One region of the Streptomyces sp. NPDC058051 genome, then DNA from elsewhere that is predicted to be linked to it. Evidence: riboswitches for the same ligand, from Rfam matches in the RefSeq annotation. Region 1 holds a riboswitch; the other holds the start of a gene.

Region 1 (7,665 bases):
AGCCCCGTCCTCCACAGACGGAGAGTGCGGCCTGGCGATCGAGATTGCTCATGGCCCTCAACCTATTCCCGCACGAACGCCGGGTGCCGGTACCGACGCCGATTATTTAGTGGAATATTCAACCGATGGGGCATGTTCGTGTGAGCAGAGAACAGCTGAGCGTGCAGCCGGCTCAGCACCGGGCGGACCCGGGGACGGTCCGTGAACAAGGAGGACAAGTGAGCGACACCTACTTCGAGTTCGGTACGGCCGCCGACCGGTGGGACCGTGCGCAGATGTTCTTCGAAGCGAAGGAGTACATGACGGCCGCCCGGATTCTGGAGGGTCTGGTCGAGGAGGTACCGGAGCAGGTGTCCCCGCGGCTGCTGCTGGCCCGGACCTACTTCCACTCGGCTCGGCTCGGCAGGGCCGAGACGGAGCTCCGGGCGGTTCTGGAGCGCGACCCGGTCGAGCCGTACGCGCGGCTGATGCTCGGCCGCACGCTGGAGCGCCAGGGGCGGAGCGCGGAGGCGACCGGTCACCTGCGGATGGCGGCGGCCTTCTCCGGGGACTTCGACGGGGACTTCGACAGGGATCCGGCGCGGTCCTAGGCGCATCGCGCCGAGAGGTCGTGTCGTCGGAACTGCCGTCGTGCGGCCGAAGGCCAGGCGCAAGGCCCGGCCTTCGGCCGCACGACGGACGGTTCGCACGTCGCTCCGGCACCCACGGCCCGCTCCCCGGGGCGCGCCGTGAGCACGGAACCGTGCCGCTCGTGCCACAACGAGCCTCTCCCCCTGACGAGTTCAGCGATCGCGTTGCGCACCAGCACGTGATCCGCCGGCTTCGAACGGCTCTGCACACGCACGGTTTCCCCCCGTCCCCCGTCCGCCGTCCGCCGTCCGCCGTCCGCGCGATCAACGATCAAGGTCACCACGCGCCACCGCCACCCTGCACGTGCTGGCTAGTATCCGAGGATCACGCCGACGAATGGAGCGCACATGCCGACCGGAAGAGTCGCTTTGGTCACCGGAGGGTCGCGTGGCATCGGCCGGGCCATCGTCGAACGGCTCGGCGCCGATGGGGCGCGAGTCGTGGTGAACTACCGCTCCGACGCCGATGCGGCTGCGGAGGCCGTGGCCACCGTGCGGCGCACGGGCGGCCAGGCAACGGCGGTACGCGCGGACGTGTCCGACCCGGAGCAGTTGCGCGGTCTGTTCGAGGAGACGGAGCGGGCTTACGGCGGGCTCGACATCCTGGTCGGCAACGTGGGCATCGCGCGGTTCGCCTCCCTGGCCGACACCACCGATGAGGACTTCGAACAGGTCTTCGTGACCAACGCGCGTGCCACCTTCCTGGCCTTGCGTGAGGCCGCCCACCGGATACGCGACAAGGGCCGCATCATCGTGATCTCCAGCGGTGCGACGGTGACGGCACGGCCGGCGAGCGGCCTGTACGCGGCCAGCAAAGCGGCCGGCGAGCAGCTCGTGCTGGCGGCGGCCAAGGAACTCGGCCCGCGGGGGATCACCGTCAACAGCGTCCTGCCCGGCGCGACCCGCACCGACGCCCTGGAAGCAGGGGCGACCGCCGAAGCGCTGGCTGCGACTCGTGCGCAAACACCCCTGGGACGGCTCGGAGAACCCACCGACATCGCCGCGATTGTCGCCTTCCTCGCCTCGGAGGACGGTGCCTGGATCACCGGCCAGTCCATCCGTGCGGGAGGCGGCCTCTTCTGATCGGGACGCGGCCTGTCGTGGTCGCCCCGACCAGCGCGCGGGAACCGTGACAGGCCGCCTGAATGCTCAACCACGTGATGGGGCCGGGCCATTCGGCCTCCCCTGATGTCCTCGACGCGCCGCCGCTGCCGCATGTCACCGAGCCGGGCCACGAACCCCTGATCCTCCGGTCTCGGATGGTCGCGGTTGGTCGCGGCACGAGTCGTGTTCCCATCACACGGCCCTGATGAACGATCACGAGCTGAACGTCTCACCGCCTGGCGTGCACGAGCTCGTCAGCGATCGTGGGGGACGTTCGACAGGCGGTTCAGCCATTCCGTCAGGAGAGCGCCCTCAGCGGTGCTGAGCGCCGGGTCGGGCGACTGCCGCAGCAGTGCGTTCAGCCGGGCCGCCGCGGACGGCACCTGGGCCTCGGACACGGCAGCCCCCGTATCGTCCGCGCCTGCGGATGCGCCGGACACGTCCGGGGTGAGGACCGCGGCGAGCACGGCATCGCGCACCCGCCGCGACATGCCCGGATCATGGAAGGTGGCCGGGCGGGCGACGAGCATCAGCGCCACGCCGACACTGGCCGACATCACCATCTGCGCGGCCAGTTCGGGGGCCAGACGCAACTTGCCCACGGCTGCGGCCCGTTCCAGATCCCTGGTGAGGATCCGGTGGGATTCGAGAGCCGCGGCCGGCGGAGTGCGCATGGCCGGTGAATTCATCAGCCGGTAGAGATGGGGGTTCCGCTGGGCGAACTCGACGTGGATGTCCCAGCCGTTGCGCAGGTCCGCGATGGGGTCCGTGCTCTCGTCGCGCTGCCGCTTCGTCGCCAGGTACTGGTCGAAGCCGTGGTCCACCACCGCGGACAACAGGCCTTCCTTGTCGCCGAAGTGGCGGTAGAGCGCCGGGGCACCCACCTGCGCGGCCTCGCACACGGCCCGGGTGGAGATGTCCCCGTCCGGGGACTCCGCGATCAGCCGCGCCGCGACTTCCAGAATGCGTGCTCGTGTGCTCATCGCTCGGACGCTATCAAAGGCGCCCCAACGGATGCCGGACGACCGCACGAGGGACACAGCCCGATCCGGGTGGGCTCGACCGCACGAGGGACACAGCCCGATCCGGGTGGGCTCGACCGCGCGAGAGGAGCGCAGGCCGACGTCGGCTCCGGCGCACTCGGCCGCACAGAAAAGACGCAGGCCGGCCCCGGTGCGCCCGATCACGCAGAGGGAGCACCGGCCGCCCCCGGCGCGCTCAACTGCACACGAGACGGGGGCGCGTCCGTGACGGCCGGGACTCCGGGGCCGGAGCCCGCGCCGGTCAGCCGATGCCGCCGTTGGCACGCAGCACCTGGCCGTTGACCCAGCGGGCAGGACCGGCGAGGAAGGAGACCACCTCGGCGATGTCCTGCGGCGTGCCCAGACGTTCCAGCGGCGTCCGGTCGGCCAGACTCGCGATGGTCTGCTCGTCCTTTCCTTCCAGGAACAGGGCGGTGGCGGTCGGCCCGGGGGCGACCGCATTGACCGTGATGTCCCGCCCGCGCAGCTCCCGGGCCAGGATCAGCGTCACGGCCTCGACCGCGCCCTTCGTGGCCGCGTAGGCGCTGTAGCCCGGCAGTGCCAGCGCCAGCACGGAGCTGGAGAAGTTGATGATCGCCCCGCCCTCGCGCAGGCGGCGTGCCGCCTGCTGGTCCACGACGAACGTCCCGCGGATGTTGGTGCGGTGCATCCGGTCCAGAGCGTCCAGATCGATGTCGGCCAGGGGCGCGAGGGTCATCACGCCCGCCGCGTGCACGACGACATCGATGCCGCCGAAGGACTCCTCAGCGGCATCGAAGAGGGCCGAGACCGCGACCTCGTCGGCCACGTCGGCCCGGAAGGCGATGGCGCGCCCGCCCGCCGCGGTGATCGCCGCGATCGCCGACTCGGCCTCGGCCCGGTTTCCCGCGTAGTTGATGACGACGGCGAATCCGTCGGACGCCAGCCGCTCGGCGCTCTCACGGCCGATTCCCCGGGAACCTCCGGTGACGATCGCCACCCGGCGTGCTGTGGCGTGCTGCTCGCTCATGGCTGTACTCCCCTGTTCCGGGCGGCCGTGAATTCAGACCCGAAAGAATCAACGCTAACGCGATTACCGTAGCACTGCTACGCGCAGGTCGACCAGCGACACCGCCGCCGCCACCGCGCAATCCGGGTGCCGCGCTTCGGGGTCGCGTGATAATTCACTCGGTCATGACCGACCTTGAGACCTCCCGCCTCCTCCTCCGCCCGATGAGCGCCTCCGATGCCTTGCGGGTGATGGCGGGCGTGCCGGGAGAGGGCGCCCACTGGGCGCCCGGGTACCCGTCCCCCGGCGAGATGGCCGCGGCCGAGCGTTTCCTCGACACCTGTGCGACGACGGGTGACCCCAGCCCGTTCTGTTCGTACGAGATGCGGCGCCGCGAGGACGGGTTGGTGATCGGCGGGCTGGGTTTCCACGGCGCGCCGGACGAGAACGGGCAGGTCACGATCGGCTACGGCCTCGTCCCCTCGGCGCAGGGCATGGGTTATGCCTCCGAGGCGCTGCGCGCACTGCTTCTGTTCGCCCGCGACCAGGGCGTGCGCTGCGTGCACGGCGACACCGATCTGGACAACCTCGCGTCCCAGCGCGTCATGACGGCCGTCGGCATGCGTCTGGTGAAGGTGGACGCGCGCCTGAAGCACTACCGGATCGACTGGGATCAGCGGGCCGGGCGGTAGGCGCTCCCTCCCCGGCCGCCGGTCCGGCCACGCGGGTCACGACGACGGACCCGCCGGGCAGCTCCCGGCGGGTCCGTCGTCTTCCGGTGGTCGGTGGTGTGTCGGTCAGCCGGTCACCACGGCGGCCCGGTCCGCAGCACCGTTTCCGGCCCTGGAGGAGCCGGCTCCCGGTGCGAGAAGCCGTTCCGTCAGCCAGCCGAAGACGAGGCCGAAGGTGATCCAGAGCGTGGCCTGCACGGCAAGGGTGGCCAGGCGGAACTCCCACAGCAGGGAGGCCGGGAAGTCCTTTCCGACCTCGTTGTACGAGGGCAGGAACGCGTACGAGAGTCCGATCACGAGGACGTAGGCGGCGGATGCGGCGATGGTCGCGTTCCAGTTGCCCAGGCGGGGAGCCAGCCGCTTGCCGAGGATGACGGCGGCGACGGCCAGCAGCACACTGAGGGCGACCATCAGGAAGAACAGGGTGGTGCGTCGGCCGATCGTGTCGGGGTTGCCGACGGCCGGCGGGTTGGCCGGGTACTTCAGGAAGGGAACGACGTACACCGTCAGCAGGGCCGCGCCCGCGATCAGGGCTGCCGTGGCCCGCGGGCCGAATCTGCCGATCCGGCCGAGGGCGTAGCAGTAGACGAGAGCGGCGATGCCGCCGATCGCCACCCCGAAGACGAGCACGCCGGTGGCAAGGCCGGCGGTGGACTGCATGGTGCGGCTGACGAGTTCCTCGCCGCCGCCGTGGTCGTGGCTGTGGCTGTGTGCCTCTTCGAGGGCGATGGCCGCGTCGACGCGGGACTCGCCGAGGAAGTAGGCGACGACCAGAGCGAGCGCGCCCGCGACGAGGCCGGCCAGCATGCCGCGGACGAGCAGGGCTCTGACAGATATGGAGTTCATGAGGTTTTCCCTGGTTGGAAGTTACGTCAGTGGCAGGGGAAACCGAGGAGGTGGCGTCCGTCGTGGACCCACTCGTGGACGCTTTCGCCGGAGATGACCGCGGTGGCGCCCTGTTCGGCGCCGACGAAGTACAGCAGTACGAGCATGAGGATGCCGAAGAAGACCGCCCAAGGGGCAATGGCCTTCAGGGAGATGGGGGTGATCGCCGGTACGGCGGTGGCGGGCGCAGCACTCTGTGCCATGGCAGAACCTCCTGAGGGAACACGCGTCCCGATCGTGGTGCCTGAGACGAAGGTGCTGGGTCTGACTTCCCGTACGGGTACGGGTTCACAGTGGCGCGACCGTGCCGGATTCTCACCGGACTTCCGTCACACCTTCGCCATGTTCGTTGCGACGATACCGGCTGGGAGCGGACACGGCCATGGCCCCTTCGGGGCAGTGGCGCCCGGATGCCATGGTGGGGTGGCCAGAAGGGCCACCGTTCAGGGAGTTGACCCGGTCATGACGATCCAGGTGATGTTGATCTCACCGGCGCTCAACGCCGCGCTGCGCGAGGCCCGCTTCGACGGCGATGCTCCGCTGGACGCGGCCGGGGTCCGACAGGCCCGGGAGGCCGCGGCGGCGGTGCCTGCGGCCGACCGGTACGTGTGCGGGCCGTCGGAGCGGTGCGCCCGGTCCGCCGAGGCGTTGGGTGTGCGTGCCGCACTCGAACCGGCGCTCCGTGGCTGGGACATGGGCCGGTGGAGCGGGCAGCGGCTGGTGGACGTGAGCGCGCGCGAGCCGGAGGCGGTGTCGGCCTGGATGACCGATCCTTCGGCGGCCGGGCACGGCGGTGAGTCGTTGCTGACGTTCTGTGCACGGGTCGCCTGTTGGCTGGATTCCGTGGAGTCCGCGTACGACGGGGAGGACGGCCGGGTGCTGGGGATCGTCGAGCCCGCGGTGGTGCGGGCCGTGATCGTACGGGCACTCGGCCTGCCGACCCTGGCGTTCTGGCGGCTGGACATCGCCCCGTTGACGCTGACCGGGCTCAGCGGCCGGTCCGGGCGGTGGAATCTGCGGTGTGGGCAGCCGCTGTCCTCCGCCGCGGGGGACTGACGCGCTCTCCGCAACCCCGGCGGACAACCGACCGCTGCGGGGCGGTGAACGACGTCCCCGGCCCGCACGGCCACATGACGCCCCGTCACCGTCGGCATCGGCATCGGCATCGGCATCGGCATCGGCATCGGCGGACGCGACGTCTTCGACGAGCGCACGGTACGGGAAGGCGCGCCCCGCCCGGGGAAGCGCCGGACAGGAACGGGCCCCTTACGCGTCGCGGTACGTCTCCAGCAGGCGCAGCCAGATCTCGCTGATCGTCGGGTACGAGGGGACGGCGTGCCACAGCCGGTCGAGGGGGATCTCGCCCGCGACAGCGACCGTCGCCGAGTGCAGCAGCTCGCCGATGCCGGGTCCGACGAAGGTGACACCCAGCAGGACCTCACGGTCGAGGTCCACGATCATGCGGGCGTGGCCCTGGTAGCCGTCGGCGTACAGGCCGGAGCCCGCCACCGCGGCGAGGTCGTGGTCGACGGCGCGCACACGGTGGCCCGCCTCCTCGGCCTCAGCGAGGGTGAGGCCCACCGATGCGGCCTCGGGATCGGTGAAGACGACCTGGGGGACGGCCGCGTGGTCGGCGGAGGCCGCGTGGGCGCCCCATCGGCCGGTCTCTGTCGGTGCGCCCGCGGCACGGGCGGCGATCGCCGCGCCCGCGATGCGGGCCTGGTACTTGCCCTGGTGGGTGAGGAGTGCCCGGTGGTTGACGTCACCGACCGCGTAGAGCCAGCCGGTGCCGTCCACGCGACAGCTGTCGTCGACGCCGAGCCAGGAACCGGGCTTCAGACCCACTGTTTCGAGGCCGAGGTCGTCGGTGCGCGGGGCGCGGCCCGTGGCGAAGAGGATCTCGTCGGCCTCGATCTGCTCGCCGGTGTCCAGCTCCACGGTGACCGGGCCGTCCGGGACCGCGCGCCGTACGGCGGTCGCCGAGGTTCCGGTTCGGATGTCGGCGCCCGCCTCCGTCAGCGCGCGGGCGACCAGCTCGCCCGCGAAGGGTTCCATCTTCGGCAGGAGTCCCTTGCCGCGGACCAGCATCGTCACCCGGGCGCCGAGGGCCTGCCAGACAGTGGCCATCTCCGTCCCGACGACGCCGCCGCCGACGATGACGAGGCGGCCGGGCACCTCCTTGGCGCTCGTCGCCTCCCGGCTGGTCCACGGGCGGGCCCCGTCGACGCCGGGCAGTGCGGGGACGACCGCGCGGCTGCCGGTGCAGACGGCGACGGCGTGCCGGGCGGTGAGCCGGTGCTCCGTGC
Region 2 (7,665 bases), on a different contig from region 1:
CTGCGGAGTGCCGAGTTGACGGCCGCGTGCAGTGCCATCGAGGCGCCGGTGGACCAGCCGTACAGGACGACCTTCTCGGCGCCGTACCGCACCGCGAAGCGAATCGCCGCGTCCAGGTCGCGCCATTCGGACTCACCGAGGTGGGCGAGGCCGTCCGGGGAGCGCGGCGCTCCGGGGTCGCCGCGGTAGGCCGGGTCGAGCACGGGCAGGCGCAGACCGTGCAGGAACTCCATGACGTTCATGGGGTGTTCCCTGGTCGTGCCGAGGCCGTGCACGGTGATGACCCAGGTGTCGCGGGGGCCGGGCAGGAACCAGGCGGGCAGGGTGCCGAGTTCGCCGGGGATCTCGACCTCCTCGTACGTGAGGCCGAGGGCCGACGAGGGGTCGCCGCTGTGCAGTTGCGGGGTGACGCGGACCTTGGCGCCGGGCTCCAGGGTGCCGCTGCTGACGCGTTCCAGTCTGCGGACGACGGTGTCGGGGGCGTGGTGGGCGTGTGCGATCACCGGGCCGACGACGGCGTGGACGTCGTCGCCCACCAGTCCGTACGTACCGGGCCGCAGGGCGGTGAAGGAGCGGGTCAGGGTGACCTGCCCGGCGGCCGTGGCGTGCACGGTGAGTCCGCGGTCGGCGGGGAGCGGTCGTCCGGAGGGCGCCCTGAGGGCGGCGTGGCTGGCGTACCGGCCGGCCGCGACCGCCGCTGCCGCACCGCCGCCGAGGACCGTGGTGACGGCTGCTGCCGTGATGGTTGCCGGGCGCACCGCTCCAGTCTCCCGGGGTGCACCGCACCCTGCCAGCGGACGGGGGCCGTCCGGTGTCAGCCCGGTTGTCCGTATCCCTTCAGCGCCTCCCGCACGTCGCTCAGCTGGGCCGGGGAGAGCAGATGGGGCGAGCGGCCGGGCACGGAGCTCGCGGTGAGCCAGAGCCGGCAGAGCCATTCCAGCTGGGCGGTCCTGTCGTACGCCTCGTCCAGGGTCGCTCCGTAGGTCACGGTTCCGTGGTTCTGGAGCAGGCAGCCGGTGCGGTCCCGCAGGGCGGCGAGCATGTTCCCGGCCAGTTCCTCCGTCCCGTAGCGCGCATAGGCCGCGACCCGGACGGGGCCGCCCAGCAGGGCGGCGGCGTAGTGGACCGCGGGGACCTCGGGGACCAGGGTGGAGACGGCCGTGGCATGCACCGCGTGGGTGTGGACGACGGCAACCGCCTCGCTGTTCCGGTAGACCGCGAGGTGGAGCGGGAGTTCGCTGGTGGGGGCCAGCTCGCCGAGGACGCGGTTGCCGTCCAGGTCGACGCCGACGGCGTCCCCGGGACCGAGCCGGTCGTACGGCACTCCGCTCGGGGTGACCAGGACCGTCGCACCGACGCGTGCCGACACGTTTCCGGAGGTCCCGACGACGAGGCCGTCCGCCGCCGTCCTGCGGGCGGTGGCGACGACAGCGTCCCAGGCCCGTTCGATCGCGTCCCCTCGGTCATCACTCATACGAGGATCCTGTCAGCCCGGGAGGCGAACGGGCATGCGATCGGCCGGGAAGGTCACAACCCGGTGACGTTCACAAAAGGTGCGCCAGGGGGTGGATCGGGCCCGGTGGGGCTCCGTGCGCGGACCGCGCCGCGCCGCGGAGATCAGGAAGAGGAATCCGGTCCCGACAGGAGACACCACAGCGCCCTTCCCAGTTCATCTTCCGTTCACTCAGGTTGCCTACGGTCCACTTGCCAATGACGTCGAACGATTGCCTGGGTAAATGGAACACATCACGCTGCTTCTCGCGATTGTGATCGTGACAGCTCTAGTGTTCGATTTCACGAACGGTTTCCATGACACCGCCAACGCGATGGCGACCACCATCTCGACCGGCGCACTCAAACCGAAGACAGCGGTGGCCATGTCCGCCGTTCTCAACCTCGTCGGCGCGTTCCTCTCGGTGGAGGTCGCCAAGACGATCTCCGGCGGGATCGTCAACGAGAACGGGCTGCGGACAGAAGTGATCTTCGCGGCACTCGTCGGCGCCATCCTGTGGAATCTGCTGACCTGGCTGGTCGGCCTTCCGTCCAGTTCCTCGCACGCCCTGTTCGGCGGCCTGATCGGCGCCGCGGTGATGTCGGCGGGCTGGTCCTCCGTCAACGGCGGCACCGTCGTCACCAAGGTGCTGCTCCCGGCGCTCGCCGCGCCGATCGTCGCCGGTCTGGCCGCGCTGCTGGCGACCAGGCTGACGTACCGGATCGGCGGGAAGATCCGCAACGACGCCCAGGAGAAGGCCACCGCCAAGGGCTACCGCGCCGGTCAGATCGCCTCGGCCGGACTGGTCTCCCTCGCCCACGGCACCAACGACGCGCAGAAGACCATGGGCATCATCACCCTGGCCCTGGTCACCGGCGGCGTCCTGCACCCCGGCTCCAACCCGCCGGTCTGGGTCATCGTCGCGGCCGGTACGGCCATCGCGCTCGGCACCTACCTGGGCGGCTGGCGCATCATCCGCACCATGGGCAGCGGCCTCACCGACCTCAAACCGCCGCAGGGCTTCGCCGCCCAGACCAGCGCGGCCACGGTCATCCTGGCCTCCTCGCACCTCGGCTTCTCGCTCTCCACCACGCAGTCCTGCTCCGGTGCCGTGATGGGCGCGGGGCTCGGCCGCCGGGGCGGCGTGGTCCGCTGGTCCACCGCCACCCGGATGTTCGTCGCCTGGGGTCTGACCCTGCCGGCCGCGGGACTGGTCGGCGCCGGTGCCGAGTTCCTCACCAAGCAGGGCACGTGGGGTGTCGTCGTCGTCGCGGCGCTGCTGCTCGCGGGCTCCGGGGCGATATGGCTCGTGTCGCGTCGCAAGCCGGTCGGCCACGGCGACGTCGCACCCGCCGCCGACGGAGCCGAACCCGCGGGCGTCGTCACCACGGCCATCGCCGCCGTCAGCCCGCCGCCCACCGGCGCCCAGGCGGCCGCCCAGGATCTCAAGACCACCATTCCGGCTCCGGCCGCGACCTCCCAGGACCCGGCGCGACCCGCCACCGTCTAGGTCGGCCGCCCCGGCAGACCGGCTAAGGAATCAGCATGAAAATCGACTGGGCAGCCCTCGGCTCCGTCTTCGGCGTCTCCCTCGTCGTCACCGTCGCGCTGGTGGGTCTCTTCACCCTGGGCATCGTCGGTCTCTCCAAGCAGCCCGAACCGGCGGCGCAGGGCGGCTCCGGCGGCTCGCTGCTGCTGGCCCGCGCGGGCGCGTACGTCTGCTTCGCGCTGTGCGCGACGGCGGTCGCGTACGGGATCTATCTGATCGTCGCCTGACCTCCGTCAAGGCATCCCCCTTCTCCGCACGCTCCCGACGGGCCGGACCCACGACATGGGTCCGGTCCTTCGGCATGGGTCCGGCCCTTCGGCGTTGTGGCTCCGGCCCGATGTGGGGCACAGCACACCGCACCGCCGCAGGTCAACGGCAAGTTGACGGACGTTCGCGGAGCGTGGTGGACTGCCGGAGCCAATTACGGCGACAGCAGAGGAAGCCGGTGCGAATCCGGCGCGGTCCCGCCACTGTCACCGGGGAGCAGTCCCCCACACCGGAAGTCACGGCACGCGCGAGCGGGCTGGAAGGCCGGGGGAACTGCGGATCCGGGAGCCAGGAGACTCTCGTCGCCCGTCACGTCGATCCAGGGCGCGGACCCTGAGTGAGGACATATCGCCATGCCTGGCTGCCGTGCGTCCGTTGCTTCGATGCTCTCGACGAGAGCCGCCTGTACGAGGACCCTTCGAGGCGTGAGCGCCGGTTGAGCCATGCGTGCCGATCGCGTTTTCGCGTACGGCGCCACGGCCGGTCTGATCGGCGACCTGCTGTTCGGTGATCCCCGCAGGGGACACCCGGTCGCCGCCTTCGGGCGGGCCGCGGCGGGCGTCGAGCACCGTCTCTGGCGCGACCACCGCGGGTGGGGCGCGCTGCACACGCTCGTCTGCGCCGGAGGCGCCGCGGGGAGTGCCGTGCTGGTCACCCGTGCCCTGCGCCGTCATCCCGCCGCCTCGGTCGCCCTGACCGCGGCCGCCACCTGGTCCGTCGTCGGTGGTACCTCCCTGGGGCGTGAGGCCCGCACGATCGGGGCCGCGCTGGCCGCCGATGACCTCGCGTCGGCCCGCGAGCGCCTGCCGCACCTGTGCGGGCGCGACCCGCAGTCCCTCGACGGACCGCAGATCGCCCGCGCCGTGGTGGAGTCCGTGGCCGAGAACACCTCGGACGCCGTGGTCGGCGCCCTGGTGTGGGGCGCGCTGGCCGGCGTGCCCGGACTCGTCGGCTTCCGGGCCGCCAACACCCTCGACGCCATGGTCGGCCACAAGTCGCCCCGCCACCGGCGCTACGGCTGGGCCTCGGCCCGCCTCGACGACCTCGCGGGCTGGCCCGGTGCCCGGCTCACCGCCCTGCTGGCCGTGGCCGCCGGCGGGCGGCCACGGGGCGCGGTGCGGGCCTGGCGGGCCGACGCGGCCAAGCACCCGAGTCCCAACGCGGGACCGGTGGAGGCGTCGTTCGCGGGCGCGCTCGGCGTACGGCTCGGCGGAACCCTCGCCTACGGAGGCCGGATCGAGCACCGCCCCGTCCTCAACGGGGAGACGGGCCGGGCGGTGGAGACCGAGGACATCGAACGCGCGGTGCGGCTCTCGCGCCGGGTGAGCGTGCTCGCCCTCGGCGTGTGTGTGGTGGGGCGACTGGGTGCCGGCCTCGCCGCACGGCGCATCGCGGGACGACGGAACGCGGGCCTGCCCGCCGAAGCCCTTCGGGCCGCGGGACGACGGACCGCAGGACGGAGACGGACATGAGCGGCGGGCTGCTGGTCGCCGGAACCACCTCGGACGCCGGCAAGAGCGTCGTCACGGCGGGCATCTGCCGCTGGCTCGTACGCCGGGGCGTGAAAGTGGCGCCCTTCAAGGCGCAGAACATGTCGCTGAACTCGTTCGTCACCCGCGAGGGTGCCGAGATCGGGCGCGCCCAGGCGATGCAGGCCCAGGCCGCCCGGGTCGAGCCGACCGCGCTGATGAACCCGGTGCTGCTCAAGCCCGGTGGCGACCGCTCCAGCCAGGTCGTGCTGATGGGCAGACCGGTGGGCGAGATGAGCGCGCGCGGCTACCACGGCGGCAGGCAGGAGGCGCTCCTCGGCACGGTCGTGGACTGCCTGGAGCGGCTTCGGGCCACGTACGACGCGGTGATCTGCGAGGGCGCGGGCAGCCCGGCCGAGATCAACCTGCGGCGCACGGACATCGTGAACATGGGCATCGCACGGGCGGCGCGCTTCCCCGTGGTGGTCGTCGGCGACATCGACCGCGGCGGCGTCTTCGCCTCGTTCTTCGGTACGACGGCGCTGCTCGACGCCGAGGACCAGGCGCTGATCGCCGGCTACCTCGTCAACAAGTTCCGCGGCGACGTCTCGCTGCTGGAACCCGGCCTGGAGATGCTGCGCGGGATCACCGGGCGGCGGACGTACGGGGTGCTGCCCTTCGCCCACGGCCTCGGGATCGACGAGGAGGACGGTCTGCGGGTCTCGATGCGCGGGGCCGTACGCGAATCGGTCGTCGCACCGCCGCACGGCGAGGACGTGCTGCGCGTCGCGGTGTGTGCCGTTCCCCTGATGTCGAACTTCACCGACGTGGACGCGCTGGCCGCCGAACCGGGCGTCGTCGTCCGGTTCGTGGACCGCGCGGAGGAGCTGGCCGACGCCGACCTCGTCGTCGTGCCGGGCACCCGCGGCACCGTGAAGGCACTGGCCTGGCTGCGCGAGCGCGGCCTCGCCGACGCCCTGGTGCGGCGCGCCGCCGAGGGCCGGCCGGTCCTCGGCGTCTGCGGTGGTTTCCAGATCCTCGGCGAACACATCGAGGACGAGGTCGAGTCGAGGGCCGGGCACGTCGACGGTCTCGGCCTGCTGCCCGTACGCGTCCGCTTCGACCGGGAGAAGACCCTCGCCCGCCCCGTGGGCGAAGCGCTCGGCGCCCCGGTCGAGGGCTACGAGATCCACCACGGCGTCGCGGACGTACGCGGCGGGGAACCCTTCCTCGACGGCTGCCGGGTCGGCGCCGTGTGGGGCACCCACTGGCACGGCTCGCTGGAGAGCGACGCGTTCCGCCGCCGCTTCCTGACCGAGGTCGCCCGGGCCGCCGGACGGCGCTTCGTCCCCGCCCCCGACACCAGCTTCGCCGCGCTGCGCGAGGAACAGCTCGACCGCCTCGGCGACCTCATCGAAGAACACGCGGACACGGACGCGCTGCTGCGGCTCATCGAGTCGGGCGCGCCGTCAGGACTTCCCTTCATCGCCCCCGGAGCACCTGGAGCACACGCATGAACGCCCCTACGAGCACCGTGCTGTTGCTGTCGACCGCCGACACGGACCTCCTCGCCGCGCGCGCCAGTGGCGCGCCGTACCGGATCGGCAACCCCACCCGCGTCGACGCGCGCGAGGAACTCCCCGCGCTGATCGAGGGCTCCTCCGTCGCCGTCGTCCGCCTCCTGGGCGGCAAGCGCGCCTGGGAGGAGGGGCTGGCCGTCCTCAAGGCGTCCGGCATCCCCACCGTGCTGCTGGGCGGCGAGGCCGTGCCCGACGCGGAGCTGATGGCCGAGTCGTCCGTACCCGCCGGGGTCGTCGCCGAGGCGTTGCGCTACCTCGTGGAGGGCGGCCCCGGCAACCTCGTGGAGCTGGCGCGCTTCCTCTCCGACACCGTCCTGCTGACCGGCCACGGCTTCGCCGAGCCGCAGAAGATGCCCGAGTGGGGCCTGCACGGCGACCGCGCGTTCACCGAGGGCCGCCCGACCGTCGGCGTGCTCTTCTACCGGGCCCACCAGCTGTCCGGGAACACCTCGTTCGTCGACGTCCTGTGCGACGCCGTCGAGGCGCGTGGCGCCAACGCCCTGCCGGTGTACTGCGGTTCGCTGCGCGGCGCGGACGCCGGGCTCTACGAACTGCTCGGCCGGACCGACGTCCTGGTCGCCACCGTGCTCGCGGCGGGCGGCACCCGTGCGTCGGACGCCTCCGCGGGGGGTGACGACGAGGCGTGGGACATCGGCGCGCTGGCCGAGCTGAACGTCCCGGTGCTCCAGGGCCTGTGCCTGACCTCCTCACGCGCCGCGTGGGAGGCGTCCGACGCCGCGCTGTCCCCCATGGACGCGGCGATGCAGGTCGCGATCCCCGAGTTCGACGGCCGGCTGATCACCGTCCCGTTCTCCTTCAAGGAGCAGGGCCCCGACGACGTACCGGTGTACCGCGCCGACCCCGAACGTGCCGCGCGCGTCGCCGGAATCGCGGTGCGCCACGCCGTGCTCACGCACAAGCCGAACGCCGAGAAGAAGATCGCGCTCGTCTTCACCGCCTACCCGACCAAGCACTCCCGGGTCGGCAACGCGGTGGGCCTGGACACGCCCGTGTCGGCGGTGCGGGTCCTGGACGCCCTGCGCGACGCCGGTTACGGGGTCGACGGGCACCCGGACAACGGCGACGAGCTCATCCACCGGCTCATCGACGCCGGTGGTCACGATGTCGAGTGGCTGACCGAGGAACAGCTCGCCGCAGCCCCCGCACGGGTTCCGCTCGCCGACTACCGGGCCTGGTTCGACCGGCTCGAACCGGGGCTCCGCGACGCGATGCTGGAGCACTGGGGCGAGCCGCCGGGCTCGCTGTACGTGGACGGGGACGAGATCGTCCTGGCGTCCCTGCAGTTCG

The links. Region 1 has a riboswitch for cobalamin ahead of ACFVUT_RS15575 (CbtB-domain containing protein). Riboswitches for the same ligand answer to the same signal wherever they lie in the genome.
Region 2: it holds a riboswitch for cobalamin, as region 1 does, so the genes downstream of both, ACFVUT_RS08285 (cobalamin biosynthesis protein) here and ACFVUT_RS15575 (CbtB-domain containing protein) in region 1, are expected to answer to the same signal.

What each region holds. Positions count from the first base shown of each region.
Region 1 covers NZ_JBHVRW010000008.1:98,073-105,737, forward strand. Annotated here, with positions in the region: gene ACFVUT_RS15540 (pirin family protein) at 1-52, opposite strand, end outside; gene ACFVUT_RS15545 (tetratricopeptide repeat protein) at 219-590, shown strand; gene ACFVUT_RS15550 (SDR family oxidoreductase) at 978-1,712, shown strand; gene ACFVUT_RS15555 (TetR/AcrR family transcriptional regulator) at 1,988-2,716, opposite strand; gene ACFVUT_RS15560 (SDR family oxidoreductase) at 3,018-3,764, opposite strand; gene ACFVUT_RS15565 (GNAT family N-acetyltransferase) at 3,929-4,435, shown strand; gene ACFVUT_RS15570 (CbtA family protein) at 4,541-5,320, opposite strand; gene ACFVUT_RS15575 (CbtB-domain containing protein) at 5,347-5,562, opposite strand; adenosylcobalamin (AdoCbl) riboswitch at 5,566-5,714, opposite strand; gene ACFVUT_RS15580 (histidine phosphatase family protein) at 5,822-6,415, shown strand; gene ACFVUT_RS15585 (dihydrolipoyl dehydrogenase family protein) at 6,626-7,665, opposite strand, start outside.
Region 2 covers NZ_JBHVRW010000004.1:61,495-69,159, forward strand. Annotated here, with positions in the region: gene ACFVUT_RS08265 (alpha/beta hydrolase) at 1-758, opposite strand, end outside; gene ACFVUT_RS08270 (class II aldolase/adducin family protein) at 815-1,474, opposite strand; gene ACFVUT_RS08275 (anion permease) at 1,737-3,002, shown strand; gene ACFVUT_RS08280 (hypothetical protein) at 3,038-3,268, shown strand; cobalamin riboswitch at 3,476-3,607, shown strand; gene ACFVUT_RS08285 (cobalamin biosynthesis protein) at 3,752-4,780, shown strand; gene ACFVUT_RS08290 (cobyric acid synthase) at 4,777-6,294, shown strand; gene cobN (cobaltochelatase subunit CobN) at 6,291-7,665, shown strand, end outside.